DNA from 2 places in the Stenotrophomonas sp. YJH_SMC_101-4 genome. Region 2 is predicted to be linked to the other one. Evidence: predicted binding sites of a transcription regulator. Region 2 holds the regulator's gene; the other holds the start of a gene.

Region 1 (15,641 bases), on a different contig from region 2:
CAAAGGCCCGATCATCGGCACGCCGCAACGCAAGCCGGACGAAGGCAGCCACGCTGGCGACCAGGAAGCCTTCCTGGGTCAGTTCGACCAGCGACCACTCGCCGACGGCATTGCCCAGCCAATGGATGTCGAGCCAGGCCAACGCAGGCGGAAGCGCCATCATCAGGCCGAACAGGGAGGTGCGCCCCAGGTGGGACAGGAGCAGCTGTAGATTGTCTTTCATGCAACACCGATGCCGCGCCGTGGCGGTCGTACAACGAGAACACAGGCGACCGGGGGGCTGCCGAACAACGGCATGCGCGGCGGGGTCGCGACCAGGCGCGCATTATCCGCGCTGTATCCGGCCACGTGAACCGTATCGGTGGAACACATACGCAACACCGGCGTGCGTCACGCACTCATGGCGATAAAGGACGCAACAGCAGCAGCGTGGCCAGGCAGAACATGAAAACCGCCACGCCGGCGTCCAGCATCCGCCAGGCGCCCGGTCTGCGGAACACCGGCTGCAACAGGCGCGCGCCATAACCAAGAGAACAGAACCAGGCCACGCTGGCGACGCACGCACCGGCGGCAAAGGCCCAGCGCAGATCGCCCGGGTAGCGCGTGGACAGACTGCCCAGCAGTACCACCGTATCCAGATAGACGTGCGGGTTGAGCAGGGTGAAGGCCAGGCAGGTCAGCAGCACCTGGCGCCCACTGCCGCCCTGCGCCTCGGCGGCGGCCAGCGCACTGCCACCGCGCCACGCGCGCAGGCCTGCCTGCAGGCCATACCAGAGCAGGAAGGCCGCACCACCGAAACGCAGCACCTGCAGCAGCAGCGGCCACTGCAGCACCAGCGCCCCCATGCCGCCGACACCGGCCAGTATCAGCGCGATGTCCGCACCGGCGCAGGCCAGCACCACCCTCCCCACATGACGCTGCTGCAGGCCCTGGCGCAGCACGAAGGCGTTCTGCGCGCCGATGGCGATGATCAGGCCGGCACCTGCGAACAGGCCGGCGGCGGTAGCGGCGATCCACATCAGGACAGGCCAGGCAGCGGGGGGACGCGCAGGGTGCGGCCACCGGACACGTTAAGACAAACTGATTTTTCTTTATCCTGTGCAGAAATACTGAAGAGGTACTGGTGGACCTGGTACATCCGCAACTGTCCGCATTTGCCGCAGTGCTGGAAGAAGGCAGCTTCGAGGCTGCGGCGCGCCGGCTGTCGATCAGTCCGTCGGCACTGTCGCAGCGGATCAAGGCCCTGGAGGACCGGCTTGGCCAGGTGCTGGTGGTGCGCCAGGCACCGTGCCGGCCCACCGCCGCCGGCGAGGCACTGCTGCGCCGGGTACGGCCGATGCAGGCGCTGGAGGCCGAGGCAGTGGCCGAACTGCTGCCCGAACGCGGCAGCGACGCCGCACGTACGCCGATCCCCTTGGCGGTCAACGACGACTCGCTCGATACCTGGTTCGTGCCGGCCATCGCCGACCTGCACCAACGCCATGGCTACCTGTTCGACCTGCGCATGGACGATCAGGACCACACCCTGCAGCTGCTGCGCGACGGCAGTGTGCTGGGTGCAGTGACCGCCGAAGGCCAGCCGGTGAAGGGCTGCAACGTACACCCGCTCGGCGCGATGCGCTACCACGCCATCGCCTCGCCCGGCTTCGCCCGCCAATACTTCAGTAACGGCATGCAGGCCGCGGCCCTGGCGCACGCCCCCATGTTGGTGTTCAACCGCAAGGATGAACTGCAATGGCGCTTCGTGCGAAGCCTGACCCGCGCGCGGCTGCAGCCACCGCTACACTACCTGCCCTCCTCCACCGGTTTCGTCGAAGCCGCCGCGTGCGGACTCGGCTGGGGCATGGCCCCGGAAACGCTGGTCGCACCCGCCGTGCGCGCCGGCCGCGTGGTGGTACTGGAACCCCGCCGCTGGCTCGATGTGCCGCTGTACTGGCAGCATGCCGCCGTGCGTTCAAGCACGCTGCAGCACATCACCCAGGCGCTGCGCACTGCGGCCAGCGGCACCCTTCGTTGAGGACAATCCGATGACCGCAGACCCGGGCTTCACGCCGCGCGCACTACCGTTTGCGCACTTCTTTACCACTGGGACGGCATGGGCGTGATCGGCCGACGTACAAGGATGCACCGCGCGAAGGCCGCGCTGGCGCTGGCGCTGGCGACCTGCCTGCCGTTCGCTGCGTCCGCGCAGAACAACACCGACGCACCTGCCTTGGACTGGGAACAGGCGCGGCAACGCCTGGAGCAGGTCTCCGATGCACTGGCGGCCGCTGATGCAGCGGTGCGCAACAAGCAGGACCTGCAGGACGCCACCCGCCTGCTGCGCCTGCCGGAGATCACCGGCGAAGTGCGCCGCCTGCAGTTCCAGAAGACCCTCACCCTGCCACTGGGCTCGCTGGCCCCCGTGGCTGAAGCCTTCGGCATCGATTCGCCGCTGTCGTTCACCGAGCGCGACTGGAGAACGCGACCGGTGGTGACGGCTGTGCTGCCGCTGTACACCGGCGGCGTGATTCCGGCCGCGCAACGGGCCGCCAGCGCCGCCCACGAACAGGCCAGCGCCGAGCGCGAAGCACAGCGCCAGTCGCTGACCGTGCAGCTGGCCCAGGCCTATTTCGGCCAGCGTCTGGCCGAGCAGGCGGTGGACGTGCGCCGCGATGTGCGTGATGGCCTCAACCGCCACCTGTCGGATGCGGAGAAGCTGGAGCGCGAGGGCTTCGCCACCCGTGCGCAGCGCCTGCAGGCCACCGTGGCCCGCGACAAGGCCGAGCGTGAGTACCAGAAGACGGTGAACGATCTGGCCACGTTGAAGGCTGCGCTGGCCACGCTGCTGCGCAGTGGTGGCGAAGTACAGCCCGTATCGCCGTTGTTCGTGCAGCGCGTACCGCTGGAGCCGGTGGCCAGCTTCGAGCGCACCGCGCAGGCGCGCCAGCCGCAGATCGCACGCCTGCGGGCGATGGTGGCGCAGGCCGAACAGGGCGTGCGCGTGCAGCAGGCCAAGCTGAAACCGCAGATCTTCGCCTTCGGCCAGTACGACTTCCGCCGCCGCGACGAAATGCTGACCGATCCGGACTGGGCGTTCGGCATCGGCCTGAAGTACACCTTCCTGTCGCCGAACTCGCGGCCGGCGCAGATCAGTGCCGCACGTGCGCAGCAGGAGCAGGCCGAAGCCGGCCTGCGCGAGGCCGAAAACCAGGTCGCACTGGGCGTGCGCAAGGCCTGGAACGAACTGGAAACCGCGCGGCAGCAGTTCGTACTGCTCGACAGCAGCATCGCCCAGGCACAGGAAAACCTGCGCCTGCAGGAGCTGGCGTTCCGCGAAGGCCAGGCGACTTCGCTTGATGTAATCGACGCGCGGCTCGGCCTGGGCGGTGCCCGTGTCGAGCGTGCGCAGGCCGCCTACCAATACGATATTGCGCTGGCACAGTTGCTGGAGGTCAGTGGACAGATGGACCGTTTCGAAGAGTTCCGGCGGCGTGCGGACGAGGTGATCGACCATGAGTGATGTGCTGCACGACGAAGCGAAAACGCCCCCCGGCAAGCGCCGCTTGGGCCCGATCCTGATAGTGGTGCTGCTGATCGTGGTGGTGCTCGGCCTGTGGCTGGCCTGGCGCAGCCCGGCCGACCAGATCCAGGGCATGGCCGATGCGGACACCATCAACGTGGCCGCCAAGATCACCGCGCGCGTGGCCGAACTGAAGGTGCGCGAGGGCGACCGTGTACAGCCCGGCCAGGTGCTGTTCCTGCTCGACAGCCCCGAAGTGGCCGCCAAGGAACAGCAGGCGCACGGCGCGTTGGCCGCCGCACAGGCGGTGGCCGACAAGGCTGACGAAGGCGCGCGCAGAGAGGACATCCGCGCCGCCGAAGCCAACTGGAAGCGGGCCGAAGCCGGTGCGACGCTGGCCGAGGCCACCTACCAGCGCGTGCAGAACCTGTTCAACGAAGGGGTGATGACCCGCCAGAAGCGCGATGAAGCGCATGCCCAGGCGACCAGTTCGCGCGAACTGGCCCGTGCCGCCCGCGCGCAGTACGACATGGCGCTGGCCGGAGCACGCGAACAGGACAAGCGTGCCGCGCAGGGCCAGGTGCAGCAGGCACAGGGCGCGGTGGCCGAAGTCAACGCCGCGCGTGTCGAAGTCGAAGGGCGCGCGCCGGTGGCCGGCGAGATCAACAAGCGCATGGCCGACCCCGGCGAACTGGTGCCGGCCGGCTACCCGGTGTTCACCCTGGTCGACATCGACCGCATGTGGGTGGCGATGAACCTGCGCGAATCGCAGATGCAAGGCCTGAAAGTCGGCAGCAAGCTGCAGGGCAGCGTGCCGGCACTCGGCCAGGACGGTGAGTTCGAGGTCTACTTCATCAACCCGGCCGGCGACTACGCGACCTGGCGTACCACCCGCCAGTCGTCCGGCTACGACGTCCGCAGCTTCGAGGTGCGGGTGCGCCCGGTACGCCGCATCGAGGGCTTCCGCCCCGGCATGAGCGTGCTGTTCGCATGGCCCCAGCACTGAGCCCCGACCGCAACGGCTTCGCCGCTTCGTGGCGGCGCGAGCTGCAGTCGCTGCGCGGCAACCGTGCCGACCTGCTGCTGGTGACCCTGCTGCCCCTGCTGATGCTGGCGGTGATGGCGTGGATGTTCACGCCGTCGGTGATGCGCGATATCCCCATTGCTGTGGTCGACCTCGACCACAGCAGTGACAGCCGCCTGCTGCTGCGCATGCTCGATGCCAGCCCGGGCGTGCGCATCGCCAGCCAGCCCGTGGACATGGAAGACGCCCGTTCGCAGCTGCGCCGCCTGGATGTGTTCGCCATCGTACTGGTGCCGCGTGATGTCACCCGGCAGGCGCTGCGCGGGCGCCAGGGCACGGTGTTCGCCTATTACAACGCCACCTACATGACCACCGGCCAGTCGGCGTCGCGCGACATCGGCGACGCGGTTTCCGCGTGGAACGCACGCCTGCTGCGCGAGCGCATCGGCCTGCAGGTCGGCCCGGGCAAGCTGCGCGCGGCGCCGATCGCGGTGCAGTCGGACATCCTCTACAACCCGGCACGCAGCTACGAACTGTTCCTGCTGCCACTGATCTTCCCGGCGGTGCTGTCGCTGGTACTGGCGCTGGCAGTGGCCGGCAGCCTTGGCCGCGAGATCCGCGACGGCACCCTGCCCGCCCGGCTGGGCCGCACGCCGTGGGCTGCGATTGCCGGCAAGGTCGCGCCGTACACCCTGCTGTTCTCGTTGTATGGCGCGCTCGGCATTGGGTACCTGGCCTGGCTGCGCGGCGACGGCGTGGCCGGCAGCGTGCTCGTGCTGCTGCTCGCACAGCCACTGTTCTACCTGGCCACGGCCGCCTACGCGTTGTTCTTCGTCGGCGTCACCCGCGACATGGGTACCGCGCTGTCCGCGGTCGGCCTCAGCATCGGCACCGCACTGGCGTTCTCCAGCGCCACCTTCCCGGTGCTGGACGGCCCGTTGTTCACCCGTGTCTGGCACCAGCTGCTGCCACTCAGCGCCTACATCAAGCTGCAGACCCAGCAGCAGTTCATCGGTTCGCCGCTGTCGGTTTCGGTGTGGCCGTTGGCCACATTGCTGCTGATGGCGGTGGTGGCGGGAGGCATTGGCGGCCTGCGCCTGATCGCCTTCGCGCGTACGCCTGAAGCCGCGCAGCCTGCGGGAGCCGACGCATGAGCGCACTGTGGCGCAGCCTGCGGCAGACCCTGATGGCGGTGCTGTGCGACCGCTACGCGATCGTGGTGATGGTCGGTGCGGTGATCCTGTACTCGTTCTTCTACCCAGCCGCGTACCGCCACCAGGTGGCCGGCAACCTGCCGGTGCTGGTGGTGGATGAAGACCACAGCGCCACCAGCCGCGAGCTGCTGCGCAAGCTCGACGCGCTGCGGGTCGCGCGCGTGGTCGGGCAACCGGCCGACATCGACAGCGCGCGCCAGCAGCTGGAAGCCGGCCATGCCGAGGGCATCGTGCTGATCCCGGCCAACCTGGAGCGTGACATCCTGCGTGGGCACCCGGCCAAGCTGGTACTGCTCGGCAACGGCGCCTACCTGGGCCGCGCCAGCTGGGTGCTGGGCAGCGTGGCCGACGCGCTGGGCGCGTTCGGGCGTGACGCGGTGGTCGGCCAGGCCGCCTTCATGGGCGCGCCGCAGGCACCACCGGTCACCTTGGTGCAGCGCCCGCTGTACAACACCCAGGAAGGCTATGGCAGCGCCATCGTGCCCGGCGTGGCTGAGCTGATCGTCCACCAGACCCTGTTGATGGGCATCGGCGTGCTGCTCGGTGGCCGCCGACTCGCGCTGGGCCGGCGCCTGCGCTTCGACCTGCCAACGCTGGCGGGCATGGCATTGGGCTTCAGCCTGATCGGCCTGTTCGGTCTGTTCTGGTACGCCGGCTTCACCGCGTGGGTGCAGGACTATCCGCGCGGCGGCAATCCACTGGGCCAGTTGTTGGGCGGCACGCTGTTCATCGCCGCCACGGTGGCGTTCGGCCTGTTCGTCGGCAGCTTCTTCCGCACCCGCGAACGCGCCTTCCAGTACATCATCGCCACCTCGATCCCACTGTTTTTCCTGGCCAACCTGTCGTGGCCGGCGGTGATGACGCCGCAACCGCTGGTCTGGCTGGCGCAGCTGCTGCCGACCACCTCGGGCATCAACCTGATGGTGCGCCTGAACCAGATGGACGCCCACCTGGCTGAAGTCGGCCACGAACTGATCACTCTCACCGTCCTGCTGCTGCTCTACGGCAGCCTCGCCGCCTGGCGCCTCCTCGAAAAAGGGGGCCAAGGGGATTGAGTCGTAAACGGCAAGGTCGGGGGATGCGGCTCGATCCCCTCCGCCCCCTTTTCAGGGGTCGGGCGCGTACCAGAACGGGATGCGGTACTCGCGGCGTCGCTCCGGGCCGCGTTCGCCCCCTTCGGCATTCCAGACCAGGCTCAGGTCATGGCGACCCGGTGCCAGCGTCGCCATGGGCAGATAGCCCACCAGGCCACGCATGTCGAGATCGCGGCGCTCCATCGGCATGAAGGCGTGCAGGTCAACCGGCGTGCCATCCAGCTGCACCCGCCACAACCGGGACAGGCACTCCACCGCTGCGCTGGCAGCCTTTGCGCCAGTCGCTTCATTGCGTGCGGCGGGCAAGGCGGTGCAGTGCTGGCGCGCCAGCGGGTTGTCGCGCTGGGGGCGGTGTGGAATGAACACACGCAGGCGTGAACCACTGATAGTGTCCGACGGGATCATCGGGTACGGCAGCAGCTGATCGTGCGCCGAACGCATCGATTCGTAATGCGCGCTCAACATGCCGTGTTCGACGGCCTCGTCGGTCATCACCTGGTAGCGGTTGAACAGCGAGAACTTCACCGAACCCAGCACCTGCACCCCGCCCAGCACCATGGCCACCATCACCGCCAGCAGATAGACCGCCATGAACGAACGCGAGCGCAGGTTGCTCTGCAGGGTCAACTGCATGGTCTGCATCAGGCGCAGCAGGGGAATCCGTTGCAGGCCCGCCAGGAAGCGCTGCAGCCACCGCTGCAGGCCGTCATAGGGCTGGTCGCGCCGCTGCCGGCGCGCAATGACACGCTCCAGCAGTGCAGGAACCAGTGCGAGTACAAGCAGGCTGGCCAGCACGGTACCGACCACGATCATGGCCACACGATCGGAACCGCCGGCAAGCGCACTGATCGCCATCGCCACGCACAACGTCAGCACGGCCATCACCAGGGTGCCGGCCAGCGTCTGTACCGCCAGCAGCGTGGTGGAGAAGAGCATGGTGGCCAAACGATCAGCGCGTTCGATGCTGCCGTCCAGGCCACCGTCGCGCGCCTTGAGGAAAGCGCGCGATACCGGGCCCATCTGCGGCAGCCGTTCCCAGTCGATGCCCTTGGGAAAGTGCGATTTCAGCCCGATCAGGCCTATCCAGTACCCGCGCACGGTCAGGTGCGCGATCAGCGCTACCGCCAGCACGTAACACATGCCCACGCTGATGCTGAAACCAAACCACAGCACCTGGAAGTACATGCCTTCCGTGTGCAGGCTGCTGCGCGCCCACGCATCGAACAGGTACCCAGGCACCGCCAACAGTGCGAACGCCAGCAGGCCGGAAATGAACAGTTCCAACTCATCGGTACGCTCGCGCAGCCGACCGAAGCGGGTGCTCGCCTCGGGTCCGGGCTCGCGGTCGGCAACCGGCACGTGCGACTCTGCGACGGGCAATTCGTTCACAGGGCATTCATCCTTGGAGGTCGGCGCAGTATAGGCGCGACACGGCGGCCGGCGATACGGGGCCCCACAACGAGGAACGCCGGCACGGGGCCGGCGTTCGAGGAACTGCGTTGCGGAAGGGGGATTACGCTGTTGGCATCATCGGTCAGCGGTAAACGCGCTCGCAGCGGCGTTCGACCACGCGGTCGCCGTTCTTCTGCTGGCTGTTGCCCTGGATCTGGCGGCCGGCCGCACCACCGGCCACGGCACCGGCCACGGTGGCCAGCTTCTTGCCGTTGCCACCGCCCACCTGGTTGCCCAGCAGGCCACCAATCACGGCGCCAGTGGCGGTACCGGCGATGCGGTTGGGATCGCGCGAATTACGCTGCACTTCCACGTTCTTGCAGACCACGCGGCTGCCGTCATTGAACTTGCGTCCCTCATCGCGCGGCCCATAGGTCTGCGCGCCGGCCACCGACGAAGCCGCCAGCAGGGTGCCCAGCACAAGCAATCGGGTCGAGGTCTTCATGGCCATCTCCTGAGTTCCGGTATGGCACCAGTGTCCTCCCGCGGTTGGCAACCGGAAGTGAAATGCGCGTGTCCGCCACTTCATCGGCCATCGCACGTTCAGGAAGAAAATCCGCGCCCATCGCGACCAGCCGTCGCGATGGGCGCCGTCTCCCTGCCGGCATTGCCCTCTGCTAGAACTCTTCCCAACCACCCGCATTGGCGGCCAGCGTCGGCTCAAGCCGCGGCGACAGCACCGCAGGCCGGCGTACCGGCGCAACCGATGCCGCCACGGCTGCCAGCGCCGGGCGTACTGCGGCGGCGGCGGTCACCGCCCCCGTGCGGAACACCGACACGGCTTCGGCCAGCAGGTTCGCCTGCTCCTCCATCGAGCGCGCTGCGGCACTGGCTTCTTCGACCAGCGCGGCATTCTGCTGGGTGGTCTCATCCATCTGCACCACCGCCTGGTTGACCTGTTCGATGCCCGAGCTTTGCTCCTGGGAGGCAGCAGAGATATCGGCCATGATGTCGGTCACGCGCTGCACCGAGGCCACGATCTCGCCCATCGTGGTGCCGGCCTGGCGGACCAGCGCCGAGCCGTCTGCGACCTTGCCGACCGAATCCTCGATCAGGCCCTTGATCTCCTTGGCCGCGCCCGCCGAGCGCTGCGCCAGCGTACGCACTTCGCTGGCCACCACGGCAAAGCCCCTGCCCTGTTCCCCGGCACGCGCAGCTTCGACCGCCGCGTTCAGCGCGAGGATATTGGTCTGGAAGGCGATGCCATCGATGACCGAGATGATCTCGGCGATCTTCTTCGACGCGGCTTCGATGGCCGACATCGTGGTGACCACCTGCCCGACCACTTCACCGCCCTGCGAGGCAACACCATGCGCGCCGATGGCCAGCTGGTTGGCCTGGCGTGCATGCTCGGCGTTCTGCTTCACGGTAGAGGTCAGTTCCTCCATCGACGCTGCCGTTTCTTCCAGGTTCGCCGCCTGCTGTTCGGTACGCCGCGACAGGTCGGTGTTGCCCGAGGCGATCTCGCCCGCTGCCAGGTTGATGCTGGAAGCACTGGCCTGGATACGGCCCACGATCTGCTTGAGCTGATCGACGGTGGCGTTGCAGTCATCACGCATGCGCGCGAACACGCCGTGGAAATCCCCCTGCATGCGCACGGTCAGGTCGCCGCGCGAGATGGCCTGCAGCAGGGTCGAGACCTGCACCAGGTTCTCGTCGGTGGTCTGCATCAGGCGATTGAGCCCTGCCACCATGTCGCGGAAATCGTAGGCGAAGCGATCTTCATCACCGCGCAGGCTGAAGTCGCCTGCCGCGGCCGCCGTCGCCAGCCGGCGGATCTCGCTGTTGATCGCCGACAGGCTGGACTTGGTTTCGTCCATCGCCTGGGTGATCGCCGCCTTCTCGCCGGGCAGCGGGTCCATGTCCACCGACAGATCGCCGCGTGCGTAGTGCTTCATCACCTCGATCAGCCGGTTCTGTACCTGCACGTGCGATCCAACCAGCGCATTGGTCTCATGCACCATGCGCCCGTAGTCGCCGGGGAATGCGCTCTCGTCCATGCGGTAGCTGAGGCTGCCGGCATCGTGCTGGCGTGCCAGCTCGCCCTGCGCCGCCATCACCGACTGCAGCTGTGCCTGCATGCGCTGCATCGACTTCAGCAGCTGGGTCACCTCGTCGTTGCCGGTGGCGTCGATGCTGCTGTCCAGGCGGCCACTGGCAATGCCGTCGGCCAGCTTCACCGCGCCTTCCAGCGGACGGGTCAGGCTGCGGGTGATCGCCCAGGCCGCCAACGTGCCCAGCAGCAGGCTCAGTGCCCCGAACGCGATCGACAGCGTGCCGGTCCACGATTCGGTTGCGCGGTACTCTTCGCGGCTGCGTTCGGTCAGTGTTTCCTGGTGGCGCAGCAGGGCCGAGATGGATTCATTCCAGGCCGTTGCCAGACCGTGCTCGGCCAGCAGCTCCTTCGCTGCCCCATCAAAATCCCCCACCTTCATGCGCTCATGCAGTTGCTGGGTTGATGCATCGGTGGCCTTTCGTGCCGCCTCGATGCGCGCGACCAGGGTATCGCCGGTGGCGTCACGCGGAATCTTGATGTACTTGGCCCAGATACCGTCATAGGTCCGCGACAACTCCTGGGCACGCTGGTAATCCCTGTCGAACTCATCACCCCGCTTGATCACCATCAGGCGGCGATGCATCAGCACCGCGTTGTTGGTATCAAGCATGTCATTCAACAAACGCATCTTGACCATGTTGACGTCCACCACTTTCTCGAACTGGGCGGATTTCAGCTGATTCCCATACAGCACCAGGCCAACGATGGCCATGATGAACAGCAGCAGCAGACCGAAGCCGGCGCCAAGCCGGGATCCCACACGGAGATTACGTAAGGCAAGCATCTCAATTCCCTTGATCGTGGCCGTACGTTCGATGGCGGCGCAGCGAAGGGAAACTTTACGGGACTTTATATATGGACCGATCCAAATATATGGAACTGTGCAGGCAGTCAGAAAACAAGGCGGCAGATAATGGCGCCATATCATTATCGAATACCGCTGACACGCCAGCGCCCGATGAAAATCACGCAGGTTTAACACCATAATCATGCCAGCTCCATCCGAAGCGGCCCTGGATTATCTGCGCCGGACACAACCGCAGCCCGGGAGGGCTACAGTCTGCAGATGACACGGATCCTGCACATCGAAGGCGCGTCCATCAACGACATCGCCAGCCTCTACGTGGAAATCAATCGCGTGTTCATGGCCGACGAAGACTGGCAACTGGGCGCAAGCCTGGATGCGCTTGATGACCTGCTTCACGGCGGCTACGGCGCTCTCGCAGGCCATGCCATCGCCACGGTGGTGTGGCGTGACATCGCCCACAGCCGCGATGCACTGGGCCGCGAGACCACGCGCGCCTGGCTGCAGTCGAAACTCGCTCAGGGCGGCAGGTTCAACGGTGCGGCCATCCACGCTCAGTTGACGGCACTGGCGCTTGGCCAGGGACAGACCTACTTCGAGATCGTCATGGAGATCTTCGGCAGCCATCCGCAGATCACCCTGGTGCCTGGCTGAGCGGGCTGCAGCGACCAGCCCCACATCAGCTCAGAGCTTGGCCAGGGCCTCGCCAAGACGGCGCGGGAACGCCACCTCGCTGGCCAGGTGCCATGCGCGTGCATTGGCGCCCAGCCGGGTCCACTCGGCCTCATCCATCGCCAGCGCGCGCTCGACGGCCTGTTCCAGCGCCTTCTCATCCACATGCCAGGTCCTGGACAGATGGCAGGGCTCGCCCTCGTGCGCGGCAACCAGGATGCCGCGGCTGTCGTCGATCATCTGATTCATCGGCGCGCCGTCACAGGTGATCACCACCGCCCCGCAGCTCATCGCTTCCACCAGATAGTGGCCCCAGCCTTCGGTCTGCGACAGGCACAGGTGGAACGCATGTTCGTTCTGCAGGCGCTGCACCTCCTGGTCGGGCAGCCGCTCGCGGACGATTCTCAGGTTCGCGGCACCGCCCTCATCTTCGTCCGAAGGGCCGCCGCGCAGGATGGTCAGCAAGGGCCATTCGGGGTGCCGTTTCCAGACATTGACGAGTGCAGCCGTTCCCTTCATACGGCTGGTACCGGCCGCATGCAGGAAGCTGCGCGGCCTGCGCGGCACTGCCGGGTCGTAGCGGTCACGGCTGCAGAAACCGACTTCCAGCGCGCGCATGCCCAGCGCGTTGAAGATGCGCGTGGCTTCTTCGGTCTTGGTCAGCAACGCATCGAACCGCGGCAGGATCCGCAGGCTGCGTGCGGACACCCATTCCGGATTCGGGATCAACAGATTGACGTTGGCCAGTCCGAAGCTCGTCGGCCGGACATGTTCCAGCGAGATGTTGACGTCGAACCGGGCGGGCGTGCGCCCCAGGCTCAGCCACGAGGCCAGCAGCCTGCGCAGGCGCATTCCGCGGAGTTTCCAGGCGCCACCATTGCGGACCGCGTCCAGGCGGCTGACCGTCACCGTGTGCCCGAGCTGCTGCAACGAGCGCTCGATCACCTGGATGTCATGGGACAGCCCACGCTGGTTGTCGGCGGCCAGCAGATGGATATGCGCCATCAGGAGGGACTCCCTGGCCGGAGCAGGTCACGCGCCGGCAAGGCGGTCGCCAGCATGAAACCCAGCACCAGGTAGAAATAGAACGAATGCGGCATCGCCCGGTAGAACACGTTGTCCGTGAACGCCGAAAGCGCATAGACGATGACCACGGCAAGTCCGGCGGTGGCGATCATCGCGGTGATGTCGTCGGCGTGGCCGAGACGTCGCACGAAATGGATGCCGGGCAGGATGAAGACCAGCAGCATGATCAGCAGCAGCGGCACGCCACCGGTCACCGCCGCTTCCAGGTACTCGTTGTGTGGGTGGTTGTAGCGGAAGATCGACTCGGACACCTCGCCGCGGGCGATGCCCTCACGTGCATAGGTACCGAACTGGTTCAGGCCCACCCCCGCCACGGGATGCTCGGCGAAGGCGTCGACGGCCACGCCCCACATGGCGATGCGCTCGCGGACCGAGCCGACCTCGTTTTCCTGGTTGAAACCGGAGATCTCGCCGCTGACCTCACCGAAGCGCTGGATCACCTCATGGTTCAGCACCGAGGTGGCGCCGACCACGCCAATGACCAGGGCACCGACGAAGGCCAGTGCCCCCCGCCAGCGCCGGGTGCGCCGGACGTGCACCGCAATCACCATCAGCATGGCGGGAATGAACGCCAGGATCGGCCCGCGGCTCTGCGCCAGGATCGAACCATAGACGCCGACGGCGATGGCCACGCCGTGCAGCCAGCGTTCGGCCGGATGGACATTGGGCTGGATCAACCGGATGACCGAGAACAGCGCCATGCACAACGTCACCATGGTGAACTCGATGGCGGTCCATTCGCCGCCACTGAAACCGTGCGCGCGTTCAAGGCCCATCACGTGGTGCTGCACGATGCACGACCCGCCGAAGACCAGGGTGGACAGGGCGAAGATCTTCCAGATCAGGCGCCAGTCCAGCGCAGTGGCGAACACCGCAGCGGTGCCCAGGTAGAGCAGTGTCTGTGCCGGAAGGTCCAGTTCGTTCCAGCGCAGCCCGTGCCAGAGGATGCTGTAGAAGGCATAGGCCAGGCGCAGGAAGCAGACGATCACGATGAACCGGGCGATGCGGTAGCGCAGGCGGACATCGGGCTGGCGGCGGATCAGAACCACGCCGGTGACCAGCAGGGCCAGCAGCAGCACCGCCTTCAGCAAGGTGTAGGGTGCGGAGCCGGCAAGCGGAACGATGGCGACCAGGATGCTCAGCAGGACGGTACGCCAGGTGTAACGAGGTTCGGCGGCCATGCAGGCTGCAGTCATGCTTGTTCTTTCCATCAACGCCCGCCCGGGGTGAGTCGCCCCGGTTTCCATGGAGGCCGCTTGGCGGAAATCGCCGGGGCTGACACTACCGTGGGCCCCTGGGGAAATCAACCAAAGTGCCCGCGCCGGGGCGCAGGCGTTGGCGCACGGACAGCCTCGGGCCTGGCGCGGGTGCCGGGGATCATCGACCGCCCCAGGTCGCTACACTAATGATCTCTCCGGCCATGCCTGCGCGTGGCCACGCCCCGACGCCCTGCCAAGACGCGAAACGCCCCAAGTGACTGATACAAAAGACAACACCAGCAACGCCAAGGCGTCCAAGGAACACACCCCGCTGATGAAGCAGTTCTTCGCGGCCAAGTCCGATTACCCGGACCTGCTGCTGTTCTTCCGCATGGGCGACTTCTACGAACTGTTCTATGACGACGCCCGCAAGGCGGCGCGCCTGCTCGACATCACCCTGACCCAGCGCGGCAGCTCCGGGGGCGCACCGATCCCGATGGCCGGCGTGCCGGTACATGCCTATGAAGGCTACCTGGCGCGGCTGGTGGCACTGGGCGAGTCGGTGGCGATCTGCGAACAGATCGGCGACCCGGCGCTGGCCAAGGGCCTGGTCGAACGCAAGGTGGTGCGCATCGTCACCCCCGGCACCGTCACCGACGAGGCGCTGCTGGATGAACGCCGCGACACCCTGCTGATGGCCCTGTCGCGCAGCAAGCAGGGCTACGGCCTGGCGTGGGCCGACCTGGCTGGCGGCCGCTTCCTGGTCAACGAAGTGGAAACCGACGACGCCCTGGAAGCCGAGCTGGCACGGCTGGAGCCGGCCGAGCTGCTGGTGCCCGACGAAGAAAACTGGCCGGAGTTCCTGCGCCAGCGCACCGGCGTGCGTCGCCGCGCGCCGTGGCTGTTCGATGCCGACAGTGGCCGCCGCCAGCTGCTGAACTTCTTCAAACTGCATGACCTGAGCGGCTTCGGCATCGATGACAAGCCGCGCGCGACCGCTGCCGCCGGCGCCCTGCTCGGTTATGTCGAGGAAACTCAGAAGCAGCGCCTGCCGCACCTGACCTCCATCGCGATGGAGACTGCCGGCGAGGCGATCGCGATGAACGCCGCCACCCGCCGCCATCTGGAACTGGATACGCGTGTTGATGGCGACACCCGCAATACGCTGCTGGGCGTGCTCGACAGCACGGTGACGCCGATGGGCGGCCGCCTGCTGCGGCGCTGGCTGCATCGTCCGCTGCGCCTGCGCGAGGTGCTGGTACAGCGCCACCATGCGGTGGAAACCCTGATCGATCGCGGCAGCGACGCTGACATCCGCGAGCAGTTCCGCCGCCTTGGCGACCTGGAACGCATCCTCACCCGCGTGGCGCTGCGCTCGGCGCGCCCGCGCGATTTCTCCACCCTGCGCGACGGCCTGGGCCTGCTGCCGGCGGTGCGCGACGTGCTGGCCCCGCTGGACTCACCACGCCTGCAGGCCCTGCATGCGGCGCTGGGCCAGCACGACGAGTGCGCGCAGCTGCTGGCCAGCGCCATCGCC
Region 2 (15,641 bases):
CGCCCAGCGACAACGCTCCCCTGTAGAGCCGAGCCTGCGCTCGGCTGCTCTTCGCGCCCGATCCAAACATAGCCGAGCATGGGCTCGGCTCTACAAATAGATCCACGCCGTGCGTGGATAGGCAACACCCCATCACGGAACAGTTCTTGCACGCACCCCGGCAACCCCTGCCGCAGTGCCCGTGATGTCCGAGAACGAATCCGCCGGCGAAAAGACCGAACAACCTACCGAAAAACGCCTGCGCGACGCCCGCGAACAGGGCAACCTGCCGCGCTCGCGCGAACTCGGCACCGCCGCCGTGTTCGGCGCCGGCGTGCTGGCGGTGATGGCGATGAGCGGCTCGATCGGCCGCGGCGCCACGGCCTGGATGAAGCAGGCGCTCAGCCCGGAACAGAGCCTGCGGCAGAACCCGAAGGAACTGTTCGGCCACTTCGGCGACCTGCTGCTTCAGTTCATGCTGGTGATCGCGCCGCTGGTGCTGGTCTGCCTGCTGGCCAGTTTCGTCGCACCTCTGGTGATGGGGGGCCTGCGCTGGTCGCAGAAGGCGTTGCTGCCCGACATCAACCGCATGAACCCGATGAGCGGGCTCAAGCGCCTGTATGGCCCGGAGGCCATCGCCGAGTTCACCAAATCGCTGCTGCGCGTGGCCTTCGTCGGTGTCGCTGCCGGGATGGTGGTCTGGACCGGCTTCGACACCCTGCGCGGGCTGATCCACCACCCGCTGGAGACCGCCATCACCGACGGCCTCGGCTTCACCCTGCGCCTGCTGCTGGCCACCGCCGGTGCGATGCTGGTGCTGGCCGCCATCGACGCGCCGTACCAGCGCTGGAACTGGATGCGCAAGCTGAAGATGACCCGTGAAGAGCTGCGCCGGGAAATGAAGGAAAGCGAGGGCAGCCCCGAGGTGAAGGGCCGCATCCGCCAGCTGCAGCAGCAGATGGCCAACCGCCGGATGATGGAGGCGGTACCCACCGCCGACGTGGTGGTGGTCAACCCCACCCACTACGCGGTGGCCCTGAAGTACGAAGGTGGTGCCATGAACGCCCCGACCGTGGTCGCGCTGGGCGTGGACGAGACCGCCCTGCGCATCCGTGAAGTGGCCGACGGCAACAAGGTGGCGATCGTCTCTGCCCCGCCTTTGGCACGCGCCTTGTATCGGGAAGGCCAACTCGGAAAGGAAATCCCCGTGAGACTGTATTCGGCCGTCGCCCAGGTCCTGTCCTACGTCTACCAGCTGCGCGCCTGGCGCACTGGCCCGATGCCGGACGCCCCGCACATCCAGGTGGATGAATTCGGCAAGGGAGGCCGCCCGTGAGCGCCCAGCCCTCCACCGGTTTCAACACCCGCCGCGCTCTGGAAATGATCCGCCAGGGCCTTGGCGCGCCGCTGATCGTGCTGGCCCTGCTGGCCATGGTTGTGGTCCCGCTGGCCGCACCGGTGCTTGATGCGCTGTTCACCTTCAACATCGCCATCTCGCTGATGGTGCTGCTGGCGGTGGTCTACGTGAAGCGCCCGCTGGACTTCACCATCTTCCCGATCGTGCTGCTGATCACCACCATGCTGCGGCTGGCGCTGAACGTAGCCTCCACCCGCGTCATCCTGCTCAACGGCCAGAACGGCCACGATGCGGCCGGCAAGGTGATCGCCGCCTTCGGCGAATTCGTGATCGGCGGCAACTACGCGGTCGGCATCGTGGTGTTCGCGATTCTCACCATCATCAACTTCGTGGTCATCACCAAGGGCGCCGGCCGCGTCTCGGAAGTGACCGCGCGCTTCATCCTCGACGCGATGCCCGGCAAGCAGATGGCGATCGACGCCGACCTCAACGCCGGTTTGCTGACGCGTGAAGAAGCCAAGCTGCGCCGCGAGGAAGTCCGCGAAGAAGCCGACTTCTACGGCGCAATGGACGGTGCCAGCAAGTTCATCCGCGGCGACGCCATCGCCGGTATCCTGATCCTGTTCATCAACATGCTTGGCGGCCTGGCCGTGGGCGTGCTGCAGCATGGCATGCCGTTCGGCGACGCCGCCGCCACCTACACCCTGCTCTCCATCGGTGACGGCCTGGTGGCGCAGCTGCCGGCGCTGCTGGTCTCCAGCGCGGTGGCGATGCTGGTCACCCGCGCCTCGCGCTCGCAGGACATGGCCCAGGCCATGACCGGCCAGGTGTTCGGCCAGTACCGCGCGCTGGCGATCACCGCCGGCATCATCGGCGTGGTCGGCCTGGTGCCGGGCATGCCCAACGTCGCTTTCCTGACGCTGTCCGCGATCCTCGGCTTCATCGCCTGGAAGGTCTACCGCAAGGGCAAGGCCGCGGCCACCGACCCGGCAGCCGCAGGTAATGACGCCGCCGCGCTCAACGCACTGGGTCGCCCGGCCGCACCGGCGCCCACCGCCGAACTGAGCTGGGACGAGCTGCGCCCGGTCGATCCGCTGGGGCTGGAGGTCGGCTACCGGCTGATCCCGCTGGTCGACAGCAACCAGGGCGGCGAACTGATGGCGCGCATCAAGGGCGTGCGCCGCAAGCTGACCCAGGACGTCGGCTTCCTGATCCCGTCGGTGCACATCCGCGACAACCTGGAACTACCCGCCAACGGCTACCGCGTGCTGGTGCACGGCGTGCCGGTGGCCACCGCCGAGATCCACCCCGACCGCGAACTGGCCCTGGACCCGGGCAGCGCGCTCGGCGCACTGGAGGGCATTGCCGGCAAGGATCCCGCGTTCGGCCTGGATGCCACCTGGATCCAGCCGCACCAGCGCGCCCAGGCCGAAACGCTGGGCTACACGGTGGTCGACCCGGCCACCGTGGTCGCCACCCATCTGTCGCACCTGATCCGCGAACACGCACCCGAGCTGCTCGGCCATGAGGAAGTGCAGCACCTGCTGGCCAACCTGGCCAAGAGCGCGCCCAAGCTCGTCGAAGATCTGACGCCGAAGGCGCTGCCGCTGTCGGCGGTGGTGCGCGTGCTGCAGAACCTGCTGGTCGAACGCATTCCGATCCGCCAGTTGCGCAAGATCGCCGAAGCACTGGTCGAACACGCGCCGAACAGCCAGGACCCGGCCGTGCTGACCGCCGCCGTGCGCACCGCACTGGGCCGTTTCATCGTGCAGGAGATCGCCGGAATGTCGGCGGAGCTGCCGGTGTTCACCCTCAACCCGCAATTGGAACGTGTCTTGCAGGAGTCCACGCAGGGCAACGGCGCCGCGCTGGAACCCGGACTCGCAGAGCGACTGCACCAGAGCCTGGCCGAATGTGTCAGCAAGCAGGAAGCGCGAAACGAGCCGGCGGTCGTGCTGGTACCGGGCCCGGTGCGCGCCGCGCTGGCGCGCCTGGTCCGCCACAGCGTCCCGTCGCTGTCGGTCCTGGCCTACAGCGAGGTGCCGGAGGACAAGCGACTGAAGCTGGTCGGAACGATCAGCTGACGCCGCCCACCGATGCGCCAGAAAACAGACACCACTTTCGAACCAACGCAACAGACAGACACCAAGGGGAACCCGCACCGTGCAGACCACCGACCACCCGAGTTCTCCGACCGCCACCCCGCCGTCTTCGTCCCGTGACCACAGCATGAAAATCAAACGATTCGTCGCCGCCGACATGCGCTCGGCCATGAACCTGGTGCGCAAGGAACATGGTCCTGACGCCGTGATCCTGTCCAACCGCCGGATCGAGGAAGGCATCGAGATCGTCGCCGCCGCGAACTATGACGAGAGCGCCGTGCAGCGTGCACTGGAAGCCTCGCGCCGTGACGTGGCACCGCCGCCGGCACCCAAGCCGCGCACCGCCGCCGATGCCGTCATTGCCGCAGTCACCCGCCGTCGCAGCAACACCCCCGCTCCGGAACCGGTTGCCGCGACCACCTCGGCCGTGGCCGCCCTCGCCCGCGCCGCGGTCGGTGCCACCGGCCGTACCCTGGACAGCGCCGACGAGATCGTGCCGACCCGCGGCAGCACCGGCTTCGCCGCGACCCTGGCCCGCGCTGCCGTCAACGAACCGGCGCTGCCCGAACAGATCTTCGCCCCGTTCGCCGAGGCCATCGTTGCACCGGCATCGGCACCGGCCGCCAGCGCGCCAGCCAACCGTGCCCGCTTCCAGGTCGACCCGCCGCACGAGATGCATCACGAAAGCGCGGCCCCCGCCGTGCAGCCGCCGCCGCTGCCGGGCGCGGCTCCGACCGAAGCACAGCCGGAGATCGCCGCCAGCGAACCGGCAGTGGCCGACGCCGTCATCGAAACCTCGCCGGAGCCCACCCTCGCCCCGGCCCCGGTGCTGACCGTGGTCGCCCAGGACGACGCCGAGATCCGCCAGCTGCGCCAGGAAGTGGCCGGCATGCGCCAGGTGATCGAGCGCGAGATGAACCGCTTCACCGACGAGCGCCTGCGTGGCTGCCCGGTGCGCGCCACCGCGCTGGACCTGATGGACGAGTACGGTTTCGACGCCGGCCTGGCCCGCGACGTGGCCATGCAGATCCCGCTGGAGACCGAAGCCCACCGTGGCCGCGGCCTGATGCTGGGGCTGATTTCGCGCAAGCTGCCGATCGCCCCGGTCGACCCGCTGGAAGAAGGCGGCGTGATCGCCCTGGTTGGCCCGACCGGCGCCGGCAAGACCACCACCATCGCCAAGCTGGCCTCGCGCTTCGCCGAGAAGCACGCGCCGCGTGATGTGGCCCTGGTCACCACCGACACCACCCGCATCGGTGCCCGCGAGCAGCTGTACGGTTACGGCCGCCAGCTCGGCATCGCGGTGCACGAGGCCAACAGTGGCACCGACCTGGACCAGCTGCTGGAACGCCTGAAGGACTACAAGCTGGTGCTGATCGACACCGCCGGCCTGGGCCCGCGCGACCGCGCGCTGGCCGCCCAGCTGCAGTGGCTGCGTGCCGCCCGCCAGGTGCGCACCCTGCTGGTGCTGCCGGCCAATACCAGCTTCGGCGACATGGACGAGGTGGTCCGCCGCTTCGGCGCCGCCAACCTGCAGGGTCTGGTGCTGAGCAAGCTGGACGAGACCGGCCGCTTCGGCAACGCCCTGTCGGTGGCCGTGGACCATGCCCTGCCGATCACCTGGGTGACCGATGGCCAGGACGTTCCGGAGGACCTGCACCGGGCCAGTGCGGCCAATCTCGTACTTCGCCTTGAAGATTTGCGCCGCGCGGCCGATATGCCCTGCAACCCGGAGTTGAACCATGCCGTCGCGTGAGTACGCCAAGCTGACCAAGACCTTCCCGCTGTCGGCCACCCGCAGCGAGCCGCTCGGCCCTGTGCGCACCATTGCCGTCACTGGCGGCAAGGGCGGCGTGGGCAAGACCAACGTTTCGGCCAACCTGGCCGTGGCGCTGGCTGGCATGGGCAAGCGCACGCTGCTGCTGGACGCCGACCTTGGCCTTGCCAACATCGACGTGATCCTGGGCCTGAACCCCACCTTTACCCTGGCCGACCTGGTCGCCGGCCGCTGCACGCTGGATGACGTCATCGTCGAAGGCCCGAACGGCGTGCTGGTGGTCCCGGCCGCGTCCGGTCGCCGGCACATGGCCGAGCTGGCCCCGGCCGAGCACGTCGGCCTGGTCAACGTGTTCTCCGAACTGGAACGCGAACTGGACATCATGGTGGTGGACACCGCCGCCGGCATCACCGATGGCGTGCTGACCTTCTGCCAGGCCGCGCAGGACACCGTGGTGGTGGTCTGTGACGAGCCGGCCTCGATCACCGACGCCTATGCGCTGATCAAGGTGCTGTCGCGCGAGCGCGGCGTGGACCGCATCCAGGTGGTGGCCAACATGGTGCGCGACCCCAACGAGGGCCGCGTGCTGTACGAAAAGCTGACCCGGGTCTGCGAGAAATTCCTCGCCGATGTCTCGCTGAACTATCTGGGCTGTGTGCCGCAGGATGATTGGCTGCGCCTGTCGGTGCAGCGCCAGCAGCCAGTGGTAAAGGCCTACCCGTCCAGCCCGGCCGCGTTGGCGATCACCGAGATTGCCCGCCGTACCGCACGCTGGCAGGCGCCGACCGAACCGCGCGGCGGCGTTGAGTTCTTCCTCGAGCGTATTCTCAAGCAGCGCGGGGTGGCCGCATGAAAGGCGCAGCCCAGTACCGGGAAGTCCAGCGCACGGCGGCCAACGAGGTCATCGCCCAGCATTCGGACCTGGTGCGGCGCATCGCCCACCACCTGGCCGCACGCCTGCCGGCGAGCGTCGAGGTCGACGACCTGATCCAGGCCGGCATGATGGGACTGATCGAAGCCTCGCGCAGCTATGACGCCGACCAGGGGGCTTCGTTCGAGACCTATGCCTCGATCCGCATCCGCGGTTCGATGATCGATGAGATCCGCCGTGGCGACTGGGTGCCGCGCTCGGTGCACCGCCGTGCACGTGATGCCGCCGCCACCATCCGCCGCCTGGAACAGAGCAGTGGCCGTGCCGCCAGCGCCACCGAAGTGGCCGCCGCGATGGAGATGCCATTGCCCGAGTACCTGCGGCTGATGGAAGACGCTGCCCGTGGCCAGGTGCTGAGTCTTGAATCGCGCATCGAGGACCAGGGCGAGCTGGACACCGTGGCCCAGGGCGGCCCGACCCCGCAGCAGGTGCTGGAGCGCGGCGAGTTCGGCCGCGAGCTGGGCAAGGCCATCGGCCACCTGCCCGAGCGCGAACAGCTGGTGCTCTCGCTGTACTACGAGCAGGAACTGAACCTGAAGGAGATCGGCGCGGTGCTCGGCGTGAGCGAGTCGCGGGTCTGCCAGATCCACGGCCAGGCGGTACTGCGCCTGCGTGGCCGGCTGAAGCTGTTCGAGGCCGCCGACGCCGGCCTCGAAGAATGAACATCCCCGAGGCGGCTGCCCCCGGCCGTCCGGAATGAACAACAAAGGAATTCTGCTTTGAACAAGAACATGCGCATCCTGATCGTCGACGACTTCTCGACCATGCGTCGAATCGTCAAGAACCTGCTGGGCGATCTGGGCTTCACCAATACCGCCGAAGCCGAGGACGGGCATGCCGCGCTGTCGCTGCTGCAGAGCCAGCCGTTCGATTTCGTGGTCACCGACTGGAACATGCCGGTGATGACCGGCATCGAGCTGCTCAAGGCGATCCGTGCCGATGCCAAGCTGAAGACCCTGCCGGTGCTGATGGTCACCGCAGAAGCCAAGCGTGAACAGATCATCGAAGCCGCCCAGAGCGGCGTGAACGGCTACATCATCAAGCCGTTCACCGCGCAGACGCTGGAAGAGAAGCTCGGCAAGATCTTCGAACGCCTGGCGGCCAGCGCCTGATGGATACCACGGTCGACAAGAGCGCCCTCGCCCTGCGCCTGCAGGAGGCCCTGGACGCACTCGAGTCCGGTGACGAAGCCGCCTGGCGGCAGCGCATCGACGGACTGGTCGCGCTGCGCACGCAGCCGATGATGAGTGGGCTCTCGCGGCTGGCCCGCGAACTGGGGCAGGCGCTGGGTGAACTGCCGACCGTGCCGAGCGAAGCCGGGGAACTGGACGATGCCTGCGCGCGCCTGGACCACGTGGTGGCGATGACCGAACAGGCCACGCACCGCACCCTGGACCTGGCCGAGGAATGCCGCAGCCTGACCGAACAGCTGCGCGCCGAAGGCCTGCAGCCGGGCCAGGACGCGCAGCTCGAGCGCATCCGCCACAACCTGACCGAGATCGCCCTGACCCAGAGCTACCAGGACCTGACCGGGCAGATCATCCGTCGCGTGGTGGGCATCGTCCGCCGCGTGCACGAAGGCTTCGGCGCACTCGGCCTGCCACCGGAACAGCATCGCACCGACCCGGAACTGGCCGGGCCGGCACTGAAGGGACTGGACCGCCACGCGGTCTCGCAGAACGACGCCGACGACCTGTTGTCGGATCTGGGGCTGTAAGCATGAGCGCGGTATCCGACGACATCACTGCCGATTTCATCATCGAGGCACAGGAAATCCTGGATCGCCTCGGCGAACAGCTGGTGTCGCTGGAGCAGGCACCGCAGGACAGCGATCAGCTCAACGCGGTGTTCCGCGGCTATCACACGCTCAAGGGCGGCGCCGGATTCCTCGGCGTCACCGCCATGGTCGAGCTGTGCCATGCCGCTGAAGAAGCGCTGGGCGCCGCGCGTGCCGGCCAGGCGGTGCTGCAGGCCCATCACTTCGACGCGGCCCAGCAATCGCTGGACTACCTGCAGTCGATGCTGGATGCAGTTTCCTCCGGCACCGAGCCGGGCTATGCACCGCCGGACCTGATCGCCCAGTTCGACGTACACGGCGGTGCCTTGGCGGCACCCGCCGCCGCAGCAGCACCCGCCGCGGGTGGCAGCGACCTGATCACCGACGACGAATTCGAGGCCCTGCTCGACCAGCTGCATGGTGGCAACGCGCCGACCGCGGTCGCACCGGCGAAGAAGGCCGACGACGGACTGATCAGCGAAGACGAGTTCGAAGCCCTGCTCGACCAGCTGCACGGTGGCGCCGCACCGGGCACCAAGCCTGCTGCCGCCATGGCACCGGCGCCGGCTGCAGCCCCGCGCCCGGTCGCCGCACCGGCACCGGTGGCAAAGCCGGCCGCCAAGCCGTTGGCCGAGGCCGAACATACCGTACGCGTAGACACCAAGCGCCTGGACGCGATCGTCAACCTGATCGGCGAACTGGTGCTGTCACGCAATCGGCTCAAGACCCTGCGTGCACGCCTGCGCGATGAAGAATTGGACCGCGCCGTGTCCACCCTGGACATCGCCACGGCCCGCCTGCAGTCGGCGGTGATGCGTACCCGCATGCAGCCGGTGGGCAAGGTCTTCTCCCGCTTCCCCAAGGTGGCCCGCGACGTCGCCCGCTCGCTGAAGAAGGAAGTGGACCTGGAACTGATCGGCGCCGAGACCGAGCTCGACCGCAACCTGGTCGAAGCGCTGGCCGACCCGCTGGTGCACCTGGTCCGCAACGCCATCGACCATGGCGTGGAAATGCCCGACCTGCGCGAGGCGCAGGGCAAGCCGCGGATGGGCCACGTGCGGCTGTCGGCGCAGCAGGAAGGTGACTACGTCAGCATCGAGGTGCAGGACGATGGCGCCGGCATCGACCCCGAAAAGCTGCGTGCCAAGGCACGCGAGAAGGGCCTGATCGATCCGGAGGCGGCCGCGCGCCTGAGCAGCGAGGAATGCCTGCACCTGGTGTTCCTGCCCGGCTTCTCGACCAAGCAGCAGGTCACCGACATCTCCGGCCGCGGCGTCGGCATGGACGTGGTGCAGTCACGCATCCGCGAACTGAGCGGCCAGATCCAGATCCAGTCGGAGCTGGGCCGTGGCAGCCGCTTCCTGATCCGCGTGCCGCTGACCCTGGCGATCCTGCCGACCCTGCTGGTGCAGGCCGGTGAGGACGTCTACGCGTTGCCGCTGGCGCGCGTGATGGAAGTGCTGCACGCACCGCGCACGTCGCTGGGCTGGTTCGATGGCCGTGCCGTGCTCGACCGCCGCTCGCACACCCTGCCGCTGGTCGATCTCCGCCAGTGGCTGGATGTGACGCCGGCCGCCTCGCCCCTGCTGACCATCGTGGTGCTGCAGGCCGGCGAAGCGCGCTTCGGTCTGGTCGTGGACCAGGTGCGCGGGCGCGAGGAAGTGGTCATCAAGCCGCTGCCGAAAGCCCTGCGCGGCCTGCGCGGTTATGCCGGTGCAACCTTGATCGGCGATGGTCGCATGGCCTTGATCCTGGACGTGGACGGACTGCGATGACCCCCGCCGGGCGTCGCCCGGCGACCCGAAAACTGTGACTACCGTCTGTACGCGATCTACCGGTGTCTCAAGTCCCATTCATACACGCCGATACCGGAACCATGGATAGACTCAGCCTCATTGGACTCTTTCTCGCCCTGGCCTCGCTGGTCGGTGGCAGCATCCTCAAGGGCGCCGGCCTGGCGTCGTTGTGGTCGCCTGCGGCGTTCGTGATCGTCATCGTCGGCACCGTCGCCGCGATCCTGCTGCATACCTCGCCGGCGGTGTTCAAGCATGCGTTCAAGATCGTGCGCTGGGTCGTGCGCCCGCCGCACAGTGATCGCCGCGAACTGATCCAGCAGATCGTCGAGTGGAGCAACATCGCCCGCCGCCAGGGCCTGCTGGGCCTGGAGTCGCAGGTGGAAGCGCAGCAGGACCCGTTCCTGCGCAAGGGCCTGCAGCTGCTGGTCGATGGCGTTGAACCCGAATCGATGCGGCACATGCTGGAAATCGAACTGGGCAGCCAGGAGCATCAGGACCAGGCCGGCGCCAAGGTCTTTGAAGCGATGGGCATCTACGCACCGACCCTCGGCATCATCGGCGCCGTGCTCGGCCTGATCGCGGTGATGAAGAACCTGGCCGACCCGAGCAAGCTCGGCCACGGCATCGCCGCAGCGTTCACCGCCACCATCTACGGCATCGCCTCGGCCAACCTGCTGTTCCTGCCGGTGGCCGCCAAGCTCAAGAGTGTGATCTCGCACAACACCCGCGATCGCGAAATGGTCATCGAAGGCCTGATCTCGATCGCCCAGGGCGAGAACCCGCGCAACATCGAAACCAACCTCTCCGGCTTCCTGCACTGACATGGCCCGCCGCAAGCACCACGAAGAGCACGCCAACCACGAAGCATGGGCGATTCCCTATGCCGACCTGATGACGCTGTTGCTGGCCTTCTTCGTGGTCATGTACGCGATTTCCTCGGTCAACGAGGGCAAGTATCGGATCATGGCCGACGCACTCACCGATGCCTTCGGTGGCGCACCGCGCACCATCAATCCGGTGCAGGTGGGTAACAAGCAGGTGCAGGGTGGCGGCTGGGACAGCCCCTCGGTGATCAAGTCCGGCACCAAGATCGGACCCTCAGCGCCTGCACCGTCGCACGACCCGACCCTGCTGCCATCGATGGCCTCGCAGATGCGCATGCCGGTGTCGGTGCACAACCAGGAGCAGATCGCGCGCGCCGAGCGCCAGCTCAACAGCATCGCCGACCGCCTCACCGCCGCACTGGCGCCGCTGATCGACCGCGGCATGATCAGCGTGCGCCGCACCGAGCTGTGGATCGAAGTCGAGATCAACAGCGACATCCTGTTCCCGACCGGCTCGGCCGCGCTGGACGTGCATGCGCGGCAGACCCTGGCCAGCCTGGCCGAGGTGCTGCGTGACGTGCCCAACAGCGTGCGCGTGGAAGGGCACACCGACAACGTGCCGATCGCCACCGCCACCTTCCCCTCGAACTGGGAGCTGTCGGCCGGACGCGCCGCCAGCGTGGTGCATCTGTTCGCCGACCAGGGCGTGCAGCCGTCGCGGCTGGCGATGGTCGGCTACGGCCAGTTCCGCCCGCGCGAAGAGAACGACAGCGCGCAGGGCCGCAACCGCAACCGTCGGGTGATGGTCATCATCCTGGCCGACACCTCGCATTCGGTGGACCCGCTCGGCCAGCGCCTGAACGCAGCCACCGGCGCCACCGACAGCACCGCTACCGAACAGGCCGCCGCAACTCCGGCCAGCGCCCCCACCTCCCCCATCGCACCGGTGAAGTTGCCGCCGGTGCCGGCTGGCAGCCGCGTCGGCGCCGCCGTTCCCCCGGCAATGAAGGAGTAAACCGATGCGCATCTGGGCAGTCGCCAACCAGAAGGGCGGAGTCGGCAAGACCACCACCACCCTTGCCCTCGGCCGTGGCCTGGCCGCGCTTGGCCATCGCGTGCTGCTGATCGACCTCGATCCGCACGCCTCGCTCAGCCGCGCCTTCGGCGTGCCGGTGGATCCGCCGCCGGCCGGCGTGCTGGAACTGTTCGGCGCACCGCCGGCCGATCTTTCCAGCCTGTGCCATGCCAGCAGCATCCACGGCCTGGACTATGTCTGTGCACAATCCGCGCTGGCCACATTGGAACGCCGCAGCGCCAACCAGCCCGGCCTCGGCCTGGCCCTACAGAACGCGCTTGCCCGCCATCAGGGGCAGCACGACTACATCCTGCTGGACTGCGCACCCACCCTCGGTCTGTTGATGATCAACGCACTGGCCGCGGCCGACCGCCTGATCATTCCCACCCAGGCCGAGCCGCTGGCTCTGCATGGCCTGGAGGGGATGGTCCGCACCGGCGAGATGGTCGAGCGCTCGCGCCGCCGCCCGCTGCCGATCTCGATTCTGCCCACCCTGTTCGACCGCCGCACCCGCGCCGGCAACGAATCGCTGCGCACGATGCAGGATCGTCACGGCACCCGCGTTTGGGAAGACGCCATTCCCATCGACACCCGCATCAGCAACGCCGCCGGCCTGACCCTGCCAAGCGTTGGTGAGGACTACCCGGGCCGCGGCCTGGCTGCCTACCGCCGCGCCCTCAACTGGATCCTCGGCGAGGATGCCCGCGCCCTGGAGCAGGCCGCATGAACAGCACCGGCGTACTGGACGACTATCTGGACGAACTGCTGGGCGAAGCGATCGCCGTGGCGCCACCGGCTGCACCGCCGCCGGCCAGCGACGAAGCGTGCCCGGCGATTGCAGCGGACGCCGAACGCGAGCCGACCTGGGACGATCTTCCGGCCGAAGTGATCTACGAGACCGACACCGCAGCCACCACGCCGATTGAGGACGACGCTGCGCTGGAAGCTGCATTCGAGGCCGCTGCTGGCGCGCCCGAGCGCGAGCCGACCTGGGACGACCTGCCGGCCGAGGTGATCTACGAAACGGAGACTGTTGCTGCTGCCCCGGCAGAGGACGACGCAGCACTGGAAGCCGCCTTCGAGGCCGCCGCAATGCCTGTCGCCGCTCCCGAGCGCGAACCGACCTGGGATGACCTGCCTGACGAGGTGATCCACGAGACGCCCCCTGCTCCGGCTGCCGCCAAGGCAGGTCCGGAACCCACCTGGGACGATCTGCCGGACGAAGTGATCTACGAGACCGATACGGCCGACAGCCATCGCCTCGCCCACACCGACAGCCCCGGCCTGCAGGCTGCATTCGAGGCCGCAGCAGGCGGCGAGGACGTTCCTGCGCCACCACCGGCCGTAGTCGCAGCACCCGCTCCAGCGGCACGCACCGATGCCGCGCCGCCACCGCGCGTGGCCGTGGACGCGCCAGCAGGCAACCGTCCGAACAGCTGGCAGGAACTGCAGGCACAGGCACATCGGCCCGCCAGCAGTCCGCATCCGCAGAACCGACGCGCCGGCGAGCGCACCTCGCGCTGGTTGCGCCTGCGCTGCGGCACCCAGGCCTATGCACTGGAACTGCTGAAGGTGCAGGAAGTGGTGCTGCCGGTGCCGCTGCTGCCGTTGCGCGGCACCGCACCGGCCATGCTCGGCATCATGAACCTGCGCGGCCAGGTGGTGCCGGTGATGGATCTGGGCCTGCACCTTGGAGCCGCGGCCGCCGAAGACGACTCACAGACCCGTATCGTGGTCCTGGAAGAAGACGGCGAGACCATCGGCCTGCGCGTGTCGGCGGTGGAAGATGTCGCCAACCTCACCGATTCGCAGATCGAACCGCCCGATACCGCGCGCATCTGCCAGATCTCCAACGACCTGTTCCGCGGCGTCGCCCGGGTCAGCCAGCGCCCGATGATCCTGCTGGATGCCACGCGGCTGTTGAGCTGAGTCGGCGCTTTGCGCCGACGCGTTGCCTGTCGGGGACGCACCGCGTCAATTCCCCTAAAGAACCCCGCCGGGGTGCCGTTATGGATCACGGAACCGTTTGTCCGGAGCAACGATGAGCACTGTCGAACTGGGTGGGGATCTCGGCATCGAGAGCACCACCGAGCTCAAGAACCGCCTCGCCCCGCTGGTGGCGCAGGCAGGCGAGCTGACCCTGGATGCAAGCCAGGTCGCCCGCATCCACACGGCCGCCGTGCAGGTGCTGTGTGCGTTCGTGCAGGCCCGCCGCGAGGCAGGTCTCGGCACCGGCTTCCACGGTTGCACTGCAACCTTCCGTGACGCCGCGCGCCTGCTGGGCGTCACCCAGGCCCTGGGCCTGGACGTAACCCATGACAACCTGAAATCTGTGGAGAACGCTGCATGAGCGCACGTATCTTGGTGGTGGACGATTCGGCGTCGATGCGCCAGATGGTTTCCTTCGCCCTCACCTCGGCCGGTTTTGCCGTCGAAGAAGCCGAAGACGGCGCGGTCGCGCTCGGTCGCGCCAAGGGCCAGCGCTTCAATGCGGTGGTCACCGACGTCAACATGCCGAACATGGACGGCATCGCGCTGATTCGCGAACTGCGCCAGCTGCCGGACTACAAGTTCACCCCGCTGCTGATGCTGACCACCGAATCGGCCGCCGACAAGAAGTCCGAAGGCAAGGCCGCCGGCGCCACCGGCTGGCTGGTCAAGCCGTTCAATCCCGAACAGCTGGTCGCCACCGTGCAGAAAGTGCTGGGCTGATCGCCCGCCACCGCTCCCCCTCTTCGCTTCCGGACCACCACTGCCATGAGCATGGACCTGCAACGCTTCCACGCCACCTTCTTCGAGGAGAGCCGCGAAGGCCTCGACGCGATGGAGGCTGGCCTGCTGGCCCTGGAATCGGGGCAGCAGGACGCGGAGATCATCAATTCGGTGTTCCGCGCCGCCCACTCGATCAAGGGCGGCGCCGGCACCTTCGGCTTCGATACGATCGCCGGCCTGACCCACGTGCTGGAAACGCTGCTCGATGAACTGCGTGCCGGCAAGCGGGCGCTGGAAGGCCACGCGGTCGACGCCATGCTGTCCTCGGTGGACGTGCTGCGCGCCCTGCTTCGCGAAGCCGAACACGGCCAGGCTGCCGATCCGGCTGCAGTCGCTGCGGTGAAGGCGCGCCTGGAAGCGGTCCTTTCCGGCCAGGCCGCACCGAGCGCCCCCGCTGCCGTCGCGGCCAAGGTGGACGATACGCCGGAAGCCTGGCAGATCGGCTTCACCCCGGCACCGTCGCTGTTCATGAGCGGCAACGACCCGCTGCGCATCATCCGCGAACTGGAGCATCTCGGTTCGCTGCAGGTCGCCGCGCGCATGGAACGCCTGCCGGGCTTCGCCCAGCTCGACCCGCTCGAGGCCCATCTGGCGTGGGATCTGGGCCTGGTCGGCAAGGTGCCGCGCAGCAAGATCGAAGACACCTTCGCCTGGGTACTGGACGACTGCGAACTGGACATCCGTCCGGCCGCACCGCCGAGCCTGGCTACACAGGCGCCCCTTGCAACCGCCCCTTCCACACCGGCTGCCGTCGTACCGGCGGCGCCTGCTGCGCCCGCCACCAGCGGCGGCGCCAGCCAGGAAGCCGAAACCTCGATCCGAGTCAGCGTCGACAAGGTCGATGCGCTGATCAACCTGGTCGGCGAACTGGTCATCACCCAGGCCATGCTCAAGCAGGTCTCGCACGCACTGGACCCGGTCCACGCCGAGAGCCTGTTCGCCGGCCTGGACCAGCTGGAACGCAACACCCGCGACCTGCAGGAAGCCGTGATCGGCGTGCGCATGCTGCCGGTCGATGCGGTGTTCCGCCGCTTCCCGCGCCTGGTCCGCGACCTGTCCAGCCGCCTTGGCAAGCAGGTCCGCCTGCGCACCGTCGGTGAAGGCACGGAACTGGACAAGGGCCTGATCGAAAAGATCGCCGACCCGCTGGTGCACCTGGTGCGCAACTCGATCGACCACGGCCTGGAGATGCCGGACGTGCGTCGCGGCGCGGGCAAGGACGAAACCGGCACCATCACCCTGGCAGCCTCG

Evidence for each region. Region 2 encodes FliA, which starts transcription of late flagellar genes. Its sites were predicted from a motif close to TAAAGTTTNNCNNNCNNNGGCCGATAA; they were not measured.
Region 1: AC5P8D_RS08225 (methyl-accepting chemotaxis protein) is a predicted target of FliA. The motif match lies at 11,158-11,184, and genes of this name have one in related genera.

What each region holds. Positions count from the first base shown of each region.
Region 1 covers NZ_JCAFTP010000002.1:432,671-448,311, reverse strand. The annotation lists gene AC5P8D_RS08270 (hypothetical protein) at 1-223, opposite strand, end outside; gene AC5P8D_RS08265 (LysE/ArgO family amino acid transporter) at 399-1,019, opposite strand; gene AC5P8D_RS08260 (LysR family transcriptional regulator ArgP) at 1,124-2,017, shown strand; gene AC5P8D_RS08255 (TolC family protein) at 2,096-3,502, shown strand; gene AC5P8D_RS08250 (HlyD family secretion protein) at 3,495-4,508, shown strand; gene AC5P8D_RS08245 (ABC transporter permease) at 4,493-5,680, shown strand; partial or broken gene AC5P8D_RS08240 (ABC transporter permease) at 5,677-6,802, shown strand; gene AC5P8D_RS08235 (hypothetical protein) at 6,847-8,223, opposite strand; gene AC5P8D_RS08230 (glycine zipper 2TM domain-containing protein) at 8,369-8,737, opposite strand; gene AC5P8D_RS08225 (methyl-accepting chemotaxis protein) at 8,904-11,126, opposite strand; gene AC5P8D_RS08220 (barstar family protein) at 11,409-11,801, shown strand; gene AC5P8D_RS08215 (glycosyltransferase) at 11,832-12,824, opposite strand; gene AC5P8D_RS08210 (O-antigen ligase family protein) at 12,824-14,086, opposite strand; gene mutS (DNA mismatch repair protein MutS) at 14,439-15,641, shown strand, end outside.
Region 2 covers NZ_JCAFTP010000001.1:1,068,560-1,084,200, forward strand. The annotation lists gene AC5P8D_RS04945 (putative bifunctional diguanylate cyclase/phosphodiesterase) at 1-26, shown strand, start outside; gene flhB (flagellar biosynthesis protein FlhB) at 185-1,315, shown strand; gene flhA (flagellar biosynthesis protein FlhA) at 1,360-3,420, shown strand; gene flhF (flagellar biosynthesis GTPase FlhF) at 3,566-5,194, shown strand; gene AC5P8D_RS04965 (MinD/ParA family ATP-binding protein) at 5,181-6,068, shown strand; gene AC5P8D_RS04970 (RNA polymerase sigma factor FliA) at 6,065-6,808, shown strand; gene cheY (chemotaxis response regulator CheY) at 6,866-7,258, shown strand; gene AC5P8D_RS04980 (protein phosphatase CheZ) at 7,258-7,863, shown strand; gene AC5P8D_RS04985 (chemotaxis protein CheA) at 7,866-9,698, shown strand; gene AC5P8D_RS04990 (flagellar motor protein) at 9,800-10,540, shown strand; gene motD (flagellar motor protein MotD) at 10,542-11,558, shown strand; gene AC5P8D_RS05000 (ParA family protein) at 11,563-12,345, shown strand; gene AC5P8D_RS05005 (chemotaxis protein CheW) at 12,342-13,547, shown strand; gene AC5P8D_RS05010 (STAS domain-containing protein) at 13,660-13,968, shown strand; gene AC5P8D_RS05015 (response regulator) at 13,965-14,330, shown strand; gene AC5P8D_RS05020 (chemotaxis protein CheA) at 14,376-15,641, shown strand, end outside.